One region of the Sphaerimonospora cavernae genome, then DNA from elsewhere that is predicted to be linked to it. Evidence: riboswitches for the same ligand, from Rfam matches in the RefSeq annotation. Region 1 holds a riboswitch; the other holds the start of a gene.
The links. Region 1 has a riboswitch for thiamine pyrophosphate ahead of thiC (phosphomethylpyrimidine synthase ThiC). Riboswitches for the same ligand answer to the same signal wherever they lie in the genome.
Positions count from the first base shown of each region.

Region 2: it holds a riboswitch for thiamine pyrophosphate, as region 1 does, so the genes downstream of both, thiO (glycine oxidase ThiO) here and thiC (phosphomethylpyrimidine synthase ThiC) in region 1, are expected to answer to the same signal.

Region 1 is NZ_JBHMQT010000043.1:77,038-81,648, forward strand. Features, by position in the region: gene ACFHYQ_RS19825 (PP2C family protein-serine/threonine phosphatase) at 1-123, opposite strand, end outside; gene ACFHYQ_RS19830 (putative protein N(5)-glutamine methyltransferase) at 153-1,001, opposite strand; gene thiC (phosphomethylpyrimidine synthase ThiC) at 1,224-2,891, opposite strand; TPP riboswitch at 2,884-2,999, opposite strand; gene ACFHYQ_RS19840 (hypothetical protein) at 3,126-3,281, opposite strand; gene ACFHYQ_RS19845 (cytochrome c biogenesis CcdA family protein) at 3,285-4,184, opposite strand; gene ACFHYQ_RS19850 (DsbA family protein) at 4,181-4,611, opposite strand, start outside.
Region 2 is NZ_JBHMQT010000003.1:304,409-309,019, reverse strand. Features, by position in the region: gene pknB (Stk1 family PASTA domain-containing Ser/Thr kinase) at 1-214, opposite strand, end outside; gene ACFHYQ_RS01920 (thiazole synthase) at 363-1,133, opposite strand; gene thiS (sulfur carrier protein ThiS) at 1,150-1,350, opposite strand; gene thiO (glycine oxidase ThiO) at 1,389-2,516, opposite strand; TPP riboswitch at 2,507-2,620, opposite strand; gene ACFHYQ_RS01905 (NAD(P)/FAD-dependent oxidoreductase) at 2,700-3,893, shown strand; gene ACFHYQ_RS01900 (Rv2175c family DNA-binding protein) at 3,937-4,311, shown strand; gene thiE (thiamine phosphate synthase) at 4,340-4,611, shown strand, end outside.

The DNA.
Region 1 (4,611 bases):
CATGGTGTGGGAGAAGCCGACCAGCGCGGCATGCTCGGCGACCAGCCGTGGCAGATCCTCCATCGTGGTCAGATGGCTGGCACGCAGCAGACCGCCCAACATCCGCTCGCCGTCGCTCTGCATGTCGGGCTTACTACCCGTGTTATCCCAGATCAGGCACCGGCAGGTACGCCGACGCGGTCGGGGCCGGTGCCGATGACCACGGTGGCGTCCAGGTCGTCGGATCCGGCCAGGCGGGCGTTGAGCCCGCTGCGGGCTGCCGCTTCGACGGTAGGCCGCGCCTGGCTCCGGCTCGTCTCGACCAGCAGGTGGCCGCCCGGCGCCAGCCAGGCCGGTGCCTCGGCGATCACGCGCCGTACGATGTCCAGGCCGTCCACTCCGCCGTCCAGCGCCACCGGCGGCTCGTGCAGGCGGGCCTCCGGCGGCAGCAGCCCGATCGCCTCGGTGGGCACGTAGGGAGCGCTGGCGACCAGGAGGTCGACCCGGCCACGCAGTGTCACGGGCAGCGGGTCGTACAGGTCGCCCTGGTACGCCCGGCCGCCCATGGCGGCGATGTTGCGGCGGGCGCACCGCACCGCCGCGGGATCGACGTCGACCGCGTGCAACTCGACCGCGTGTGCCGTGCCCGCCGCCGCTGCCAGTGCCGCGCCTATCGCGCCGGAGCCGCAGCACAGGTCGACCACCAGGGGCCGAGTGCGGGCGGGAAGCCGGCGGATGAGTTCGACGGCCTGGTGTGCGAGGAACTCGGTGCGGCGGCGGGGCACGAACACTCCCGGATCCACCGCCATCCGCAGGCCGCAGAACTCCGCCCAGCCCAGCACGTGTTCAAGGGGGAGGCCGGACGCTCGCCGCGCCACCATGGCGGCCAGCTCGTCCGGCGTACGCGCGGCGCGGACGAGCAGGCCCGCCTCGTCCTCGGCGAAGACGCAACCGGCGGACCGAAGCCTGGCGACGACCTCGGACAGGGGAAACAACGGGAAAGGGGATGAGAAGCCCGACATGGGAGCCTTTCGGGACGCCGTGGGGCTCCTGCCGATCGCCTATGCGAGGCGGGGAGAGGGGAGCACCCAACCTGATCTGGCGGTAATGGGTCTCACCTCCTCGGGACGATCACTTGCGGGCTACATATGGTACCAGAGGCGGTCGCGGCCTCGACGACCGGCCCCGCCGTACGGCTCGGCAACCGGGCCGGGCCGTACGGCGGGCGAAGCCGGCGACCGGGCTCAGGGGAGGTCGGCGATCGGCACGTACACGGCGCCGCCCTGGTCGAGGAACTGGGCGGACTTCTCCGCCATCCCCGCCGTGAGCGCCTCCGACTCCGTCAGCCCCCGCTCGGCGGCGAACCGCCGCACATCGTGGCTGATCTTCATGGAGCAGAACTTCGGGCCGCACATGGAGCAGAAGTGCGCCGTCTTGGCCGGTGCGGCCGGCAGTGTCTCGTCGTGGAACGAGCGGGCGGTGTCGGGGTCGAGCGACAGATCGAACTGATCCTCCCAGCGGAACTCGAACCTCGCCTCCGACAGTGCGTCGTCCCAGGCCTGGGCCAGCGGGTGTCCCTTGGCCAGATCGGCGGCGTGAGCCGCGATCTTGTAGGTGATCACGCCGGTCTTCACGTCGTCCCGGTTCGGCAGTCCGAGGTGCTCCTTCGGCGTGACGTAGCACAGCATGGCCGTGCCGTACCAGCCGATCATGGCGGCGCCGATGCCGGAGGTGATGTGGTCGTAGCCGGGTGCGATGTCGGTGACCAGCGGCCCGAGGGTGTAAAAGGGGGCGTCGTCGCACAGCTCGCGCTGCAGATCGACGTTCTCCTTGATCTTGTGCATGGGCACGTGGCCCGGTCCCTCGATCATCACCTGCACTTCGTGCTCCCGGGCGATCTCGGTCAGCTCGCCCAGCGTGCGCAGCTCGGCGAACTGGGCCTCGTCGTTGGCGTCGGCGATCGAGCCGGGCCGCAGCCCATCGCCGAGGGAGAACGCCACATCGTAGGCGGCGAAGATCTCGCACATGTCCGCGAAGTGCTCATACAGGAAGCTCTCCCGGTGATGCGCCAGGCACCATGCGGCCATGATCGACCCACCGCGGGAGACGATGCCGGTCTTACGGCGAGCGGTCAGCGGCACGTACGCCAGGCGGACCCCGGCGTGCACGGTCATGTAGTCGACGCCCTGCTCGCACTGTTCGATCAGGGTGTCGCGGTAGACCTCCCACGACAGGTCGGCGGCCACCCCGCCCACCTTCTCCAGCGCCTGGTAGATGGGTACGGTTCCGACCGGCACGGGGGAGTTGCGGATGATCCACTCGCGGGTGGTGTGAATGTCTCGGCCGGTGGACAGGTCCATGACGGTGTCGGCCCCCCATCGGGTGGCCCAGGTCATCTTCTCCACCTCCTCCTCGATGGAGGAGGAGACCGCCGAGTTGCCGATGTTGGCATTGATCTTCACGAGGAAGTCACGACCAATGATCATCGGTTCGCTCTCGGGGTGGTTGACGTTGGCCGGGATGATGGCCCGCCCGGCGGCCACCGCGTCCCGGACGGACTCCGGGCTCACCCCCTCCCTGGTCGCGACGAATTCCATCTCCCGGGTGATCACGCCGCGTCGGGCGTAGGCCAGCTGCGTCACCGGCGCCCCGGTGGCCCGCATCGCCCGGCCCGGGCCGCTCGGGGCCACGTCGCCGCGATCGCGGATCCACTCCTCCCGCCGCCGCGGCAGTCCGCGGGTGAGGTCGGTGGTCGCGGCCGGGTCGGTGTACGGCCCGGAGGTGTCGTAGAGCCGTACCCGTTCGCCGTTGGACAGCAGGACCTCGCGCATCGGCACCCGGAGATCCCCGACGTGAACCTTGGCAGAGCGGATCCCGGAAGATCTGGTTTCGGAAATACGCGCGTCGCTCATCTGCGAAACTCCCTTCGCCGGCATTACCCGGAGCAGGTTCTGGCGGTCGGCGGCTGATCGATAGCCGTCCTCTCAGCCCGGTCGCACCGGGCTCCCGCGTCGGTCGGCGTCAACGTAACCCGGCCCCGCAAGACGCGCAAGATGGCAGTTGTCTTCCCTAAATTAGCTTTGTCAATTGTCTTTGCCGGGGCAGGGCCGGCAGGGGGACCGAGCGTCGCCCCTGGCCGGTCAGTCTCACCGTGCGTGATTCGCGGGCCCGGCCCGGCCATCGGCGACGTCAACAACGTCAACAACGTCAACGGGGACCGGCAGGGTCGCGGCCAGCCGGTCGATCTTCTCGTTGAGCGCCCGGATCTCGTTCATCACCGCGAAGTGCTGCTGCAACTCCAACTATCACCCAGAGTCGGATGGCGGCCGGGGCCGCGTTCGGGAGGAGACCGCCTGCTCGGTCACTTCGCTCGTCCGGACCTGTGTGGAAGCGGAACGGCGGAAGCGGACGACCAGGATCACCGCCACGATCACCGCCATGGCGAGCAGGACGACCGCGATATCGGGAATCCCGGCGGAGATCCGTCCGACCCACTGCTCGACCGCGTACTCGCCGTCCACCCCCATCAGCCCGGGAAGTGCGGAGGTCCCGTCGAAGAGCAGGAAGATCACCCCGAGAAGGACGAAGAAGACCCCCGACAGCAGTGAGTTGGTGTGCAGGTGCAGCGGCCCCAGGTGAAAGCCCCGCCCCCGGAGCCAGCGCCTGCCCCCCAGGTGGAACCGGTCCCACATCAGGGCGAGCAGGAACATCGGGAAGGCCATGCCGAGCGCGTAGACGGCCAGCAGCGCACCCCCGTAGACAGGGTTGCCGCCGATCGCGGACACGGTCAGCACGCCGCCGAGGACGGGCCCCGCGCAGAAGCCGGCCAGGCCGTAGACCGTGCCGAGCGCGTAGACCGATCCCGCCGATCCCGGGCGGATGCCGGCCGCTTTCTCCTGTATGCGGCGCGAGGCGAAGCCGATCCCCAGCACCTGGGCGATACCGAGGGCGATGACCGTCCAGCCGCCGATGGTCACGAGCAGGTCCCGGTGGCCGTAGAACAGCCGCCCGGCGAGCGACCCGGCCGCACCCAGGGGCACAAGCGTGGTGCACAGCCCCGCGTAGAAGAGCAGGGTACGGCCGAGCAGCCGCGCGGTGGTGCCGAACGCGTAGGCGAAGAAGGCCGGCAGCAGGAGGGCGCTGCACGGGCTGAGCAGCGCGAGCAGCCCGCCGAGGAAGGCGGCGAGATAACCGATGTCAGTCATTTCCCCGTTACCCCGGGCGAGGACGCCACCGGGGGCGTCCCGGCGGCCAGCCTGGCCTTCTCGATGGCGGCCTCGAAGACTTCAAACGGCTGCGCCCCCAAAATGGGCTGCGCGTTCACCAGGAACGCGGGGGTACTGGTCACTCCGATCCGATATCCCTCCTCACTGTCGCGGTCGATGGCGACCTGGGCCGCCGCACTCTTCATGTCCGCGCGGAATCGGTCGAGATCCGGCACGCCCGCCTCGCGGGCCATCTTCTCGAGCTTGCCGGGGGCGAAGGCGCCGCTGTTGCGCGTGCGCTCCTTGGAGAAGGCGACGTTGTAGAACTCCCAGAACCTGCCCTGCTGCGCGGCGGCGTATCCGGCACGGGCGGCGGCCGTCGACTCATCACCGAAGATCGGGAAGTTGCGCCATTCGATGCGCAGGG
Region 2 (4,611 bases), on a different contig from region 1:
CGGCGACCGATTTGGCCTCGCCGATGAAGCGGCGGACGAACTGGGGGTCCTCGGCGAGCGAGCGGTGCATCACCTTGACGGCCACCGTGCGCTCGAGCCGGACGTCCAGGGCCAGATAGACGGAGGCCATGCCGCCCCGGGCGATCCGGGACTCGACGCGGTAGCGCCCGTCGAGCAGCTGCCCGATGAGCGGATCGCTTAGCGTCGTGTCCACCCGCCAGAGTTTACGGGTGTTTTGCCACCCGCAGGATGCCCGAATCCCAAAACGAGACCTATCCCTAACCGTTCGCTGGCCGTTCCATGACCGTTCCCGGGCGTCCGCGGCATGGCCTTGCGGACATGACGGCGCACCGGCAGGGCCGCTACGACACGGCGGGGGAGGAGGCCTCGGCGTACCGCCGCCGCGGGATGCGCCCGGCGAGGCGGGCCTGCCGTCCCGCCGTGACGGCCGAGCGCATCGCCGCGGCCATCAGGTCGGGCCGCTGGGCCCGGGTCACCGCGCTGGCCAGCAGTACGGCGTCGCAGCCCAGCTCCATCGCGAGCGCGGCGTCGCTGGCCGTGCCGATGCCCGCGTCCAGGATCACCGGGACGCCCGCCGCCTCCACGATCAGCTCGATGTTGTGGGGGTTGCGGATGCCGAGGCCGGAGCCGATCGGCGCACCGAGCGGCATCACCGCGGCGCAGCCGGCCTGCTCCAGCCGCCGCGCCAGCGCCGGGTCGTCGCCGATGTACGGAAGCACCGTGAACCCGTCGGCGACCAGCCGTTCGGCCGCGTCGAACGTCTCGATCGGGTCGGGCAGCAGCGTCCGCTCGTCGGCGATGACCTCCAGCTTCACCCAGTCGGTCTCCAGGGCCTCCCTGGCCAGCCGGGCGGTCAGCACGGCCTCCCCGGCGGTGTAGCAGCCCGCCGTGTTCGGCAGGGTCTTGATGCCCCGGGCGCGCAGTACGTCGAGCACCGATCCCCGGGTCGCGGGGTCGAGCCGTCGCATCGCGACCGTGGTCAGTTCGGTCCCGGAGGCATCCAGCGCCTGGTCGAGCACCTCCAGTGAGGGCGCGCCGCCCGTTCCCATGATCAACCGGGAGGAGAACTTCTCCCCGCCCAGGACGAACACGTCGTCGATCACCGCCGTCAACCTCCCTGCACCGCCGTCAACCTCCCTGCACCGCCGTCAGCACCTCGACCTGATCACCGGAGGACAGCCGCGTCGACGACCACGCGCTCCGGCTCACCACCTCGCCGTTCAACGCCACCGCGACACCCGCCGTCTGCCCGGTCAGGGTGCGTACGGCGACGCTCACGGTCGCCTCGTCGTCCAGCGCGGTCTCGACCCCGTTGACGATGACCTTCATCCGATGACCCTCATTCAGCGGACCTCATTCAGGGAACCTCATTCGGCGAACCTCCCGGGATCGCAGGACTTCACGACCTCCGGCGCCGCTTCGCCGGTCAGGAAGGCCGCGACGGCCTCCGCCGTGATCGGGGTGAGCAGGACGCCGTTCCGATGGTGGCCGGTCGCCGCGAAAACGTCGGCCTTTCCGGGCACGTCAAGGGGCACGTCAACGGGCCCGATGAGCGGCAGATTGTCCGGCGTTCCCGGGCGGAAGCCCACGGTCGTCTCGGCCAGTTCCAGCTCGGTCAGCCCGGGGACCAGCTCGTGGGCGTCGCGCAGCAGCTCATACACCCCGCCGGCCGTCACCCGGCCGTCGAAGCCCAGCTCCTCCATGGTCGCGCCGAGCGTGATCTCGCCGTCGCCGCGCGGGACCAGGTAGGCGGGCGACCCGTGCACCAGCCCGCGCACGCACCTCGTGAGAAATCCCCCGGGCCCGCGCAGCCGCAGGATCTGCCCCTTGACGGGTCGTACGGGCAGCCCGGGCAGCAGCTCCGGCGACCACGGGCCGGCCGCGACGACGACGCGCGGCGCGGCGACGACCCTATCGGAGGCCAGCCGTACGCCCCGCGCGGTGAGCGCGACGGCACGATCGGCCACCACCGCGGCGCCGGCCCTTTCCAACGCGGTGCGCAGGGCACGCGTCACCAGGCGGGGGTTCACCCAGGCGTCGTCCCCGGCGAGCATGCCGCCGCGGATCGACGGCGAGAGCATCGGCTCCAGCCTCCGGCACTCCCGCCCGGTCAGCCGTTCCACCCGGAGGCCGAGAGTCCGCTCGAAGACGGCCAGCTCGTCCAGGTAGGCCATGTCGTCGGCGTCGTGGGCGATCTTCAGGGTGCCGTCGGTCCGGTAGTCGAGATCGACGCCGCTGTCGTCCTCCAGTTCGTCGCGGAACGACGGCCACAGCGCCAGCGAAGCGAGGCCCAGCCGCAGCACCGGCTCCTCGGTGTAGGTGACCTCGCTGACCGGTGCCAGCATTCCGGCCGACGCGTGCGTGGCGCCGCCGCCCGGGTCGGGGTCCACCACGGCGACGGACAACCCCCGCCGTGCCGTACGCCAGGCGACCGACAGCCCGATGATGCCGCCGCCCGCCACGATCACATCCGGCGTGGTCACCAGCTCAGGCACTGCCCGCTCCCTTCGCCGGCATTACCCGGATCAGGTCGTCTGGCGGTCGAGAGCCTTCCGCTCTCCTCTCAGCCCGGAACCGCCGGGCTCCCGCGCGTCTTACGGCCTCAAGCCTAGCATTTGCCGAACTCGTTACCGGATCGGCATTGGCGTATGCGCGGGTTGACAATCTATGGTCAAGATGTGGATCACGTCGTGGTGGTGGGGGCCGGCCTGGCCGGCGTACGGAGCATCGAGGCACTGCGCGCCCAGGGGTACGCCGGGCGGATCACACTGATCGGCCAGGAACGGCATCGCCCATATGACAGGCCGCCGCTGTCCAAGGCGGTGCTGCTCGGCGAGACCGACTCCACGGTGGTCGACTCCGACCTGGACGCCCTGGACGTACGGCTGTGCCTCGGCACGGCGGCCAAGGGCCTGCGCGACGGCGTGGTGGAGACGACCGAGGGCGAGGTGGACTACGACGGCCTCGTCATCGCCACCGGCGCCACGCCGATCCGGCTGCGCGGGGAGGGCCGCCAGCACGTGCTGCGCACCATCGACGACGCGATCGCGCTGCGCGAGCGGCTGGTCTCCGGGGCCCGGGTGGCGGTGATCGGCGGCGGCTGGATCGGCGCCGAGGTCGCGACCGCCGCGGCACGTGCGGGCTGCGCGGTGACCGTGATCGAGGCCGGCGAGACGCCGCTCGCGGCCGCACTCGGCCCGGACGTCGGGGCCCGCACCATCCCCTGGTACGCCGAGGCGGGCGTGGAACTGCGGCTCGGCGCGATTGTCGGCACGGTCGACCCCGGCGGCGTCACGCTCATGTCGGGCGCCCGGGTCGAGGCGGACGTGGTGGTGACCGGTGTCGGAGTGCGGCCCGCCGTCGAGTGGCTGAAGGGATCGGGCGTCGAACTGGACGACGGCGTGCTCGTCGACGAGCACCTGAAGACGACGCTGCCCGGTGTGGTGGCGGTCGGCGACTGCGCGAACTGGTGGTCGCGCCGGTTCCGCCGGCGGCTGCGGGTCGAGCACTGGGACACCGCGCTCGGCGCCCCCGACACCGCGGCTGCCACGCTGCTGGGGGAGGAGGCGGTTTACGATCCCGTGCCGTACTTCTGGTCGGAGCAGTTCGGCCGCATGGTCCAGTTCGCCGGGCACCCGTCCAGCGGATGGCAGGGGCCCGCCGTACGGCTGCTGTGGCGGGGCGACCCGCGCACCGACGCGAAATGGACGGTGTGCTGGCTGACCAGGGAGGACGGGCTCACGGCCCTCCTCACGGTGGACCGGCCGCGCGACGTGGTCCAGGGCCGCCGCATCATCGAAGGGGGCCGTCGGCTCGACCTGGTCAAGCTGGCGGACCCGGCCGTTTCGCTCCGCGACTGCATCATGGCCTGAACAAGGTGTTTCGCGGCCGCGCGGCTGTGGTAATGGTGGTTTCGTGACACTTACTGTTGCACAGATCGACCCGGAAACCGACCAGCTCGTGGGGGAATGGCTCCCCCTCTCCGAGGCCGCCAAGAGCCTGGGGCTCACCATCGGCCGCGTCAAGCAACTCCTCAAAGACAAGAAGCTCGTAGGCGTCCGCAGGGGCGGTGGCGAGCCACAGGTCCCGGCGGTGTTCATCGCCGCGGGCGACGTGCTGAAGGGGCTCCCCGGCACGCTTACCGTCCTGGCCGACGCAGGGTATGACTCGGTCGAGTCGATCCGCTGGCTGTTCACCCCGGACGACTCGCTTCCCGGGTCGCCGATCGACGCCATCAGAGCGGGCCGGCACACCGAGGTCAAGCGCAGGGCTCAGGCACTGGGATTCTGACCGTCCGCCTCATGGCATTGTTGGTCGGATGAACGACATCCGGCGACAGCGCCTCGCGCAGGCCAGGCTCTATCTCTGCACTGACGGCAGGCGGGACCGCGGCGACCTGGAGAGTTTCCTCGACGCGGTCCTGGCCGGCGGGGTGGACATCGTCCAGCTCAGGGAGAAGGGCCTGGAGGCGCGCGAGGAGCTTGCCCTGCTCGAGGTCTTCCGCGACGCGTGTGACCGGCACGGCGCGCTGCTCGCGGTGAACGACCGGGCGGACGTCGCACACGTCGCCCGGCCGGACATCCTCCACCT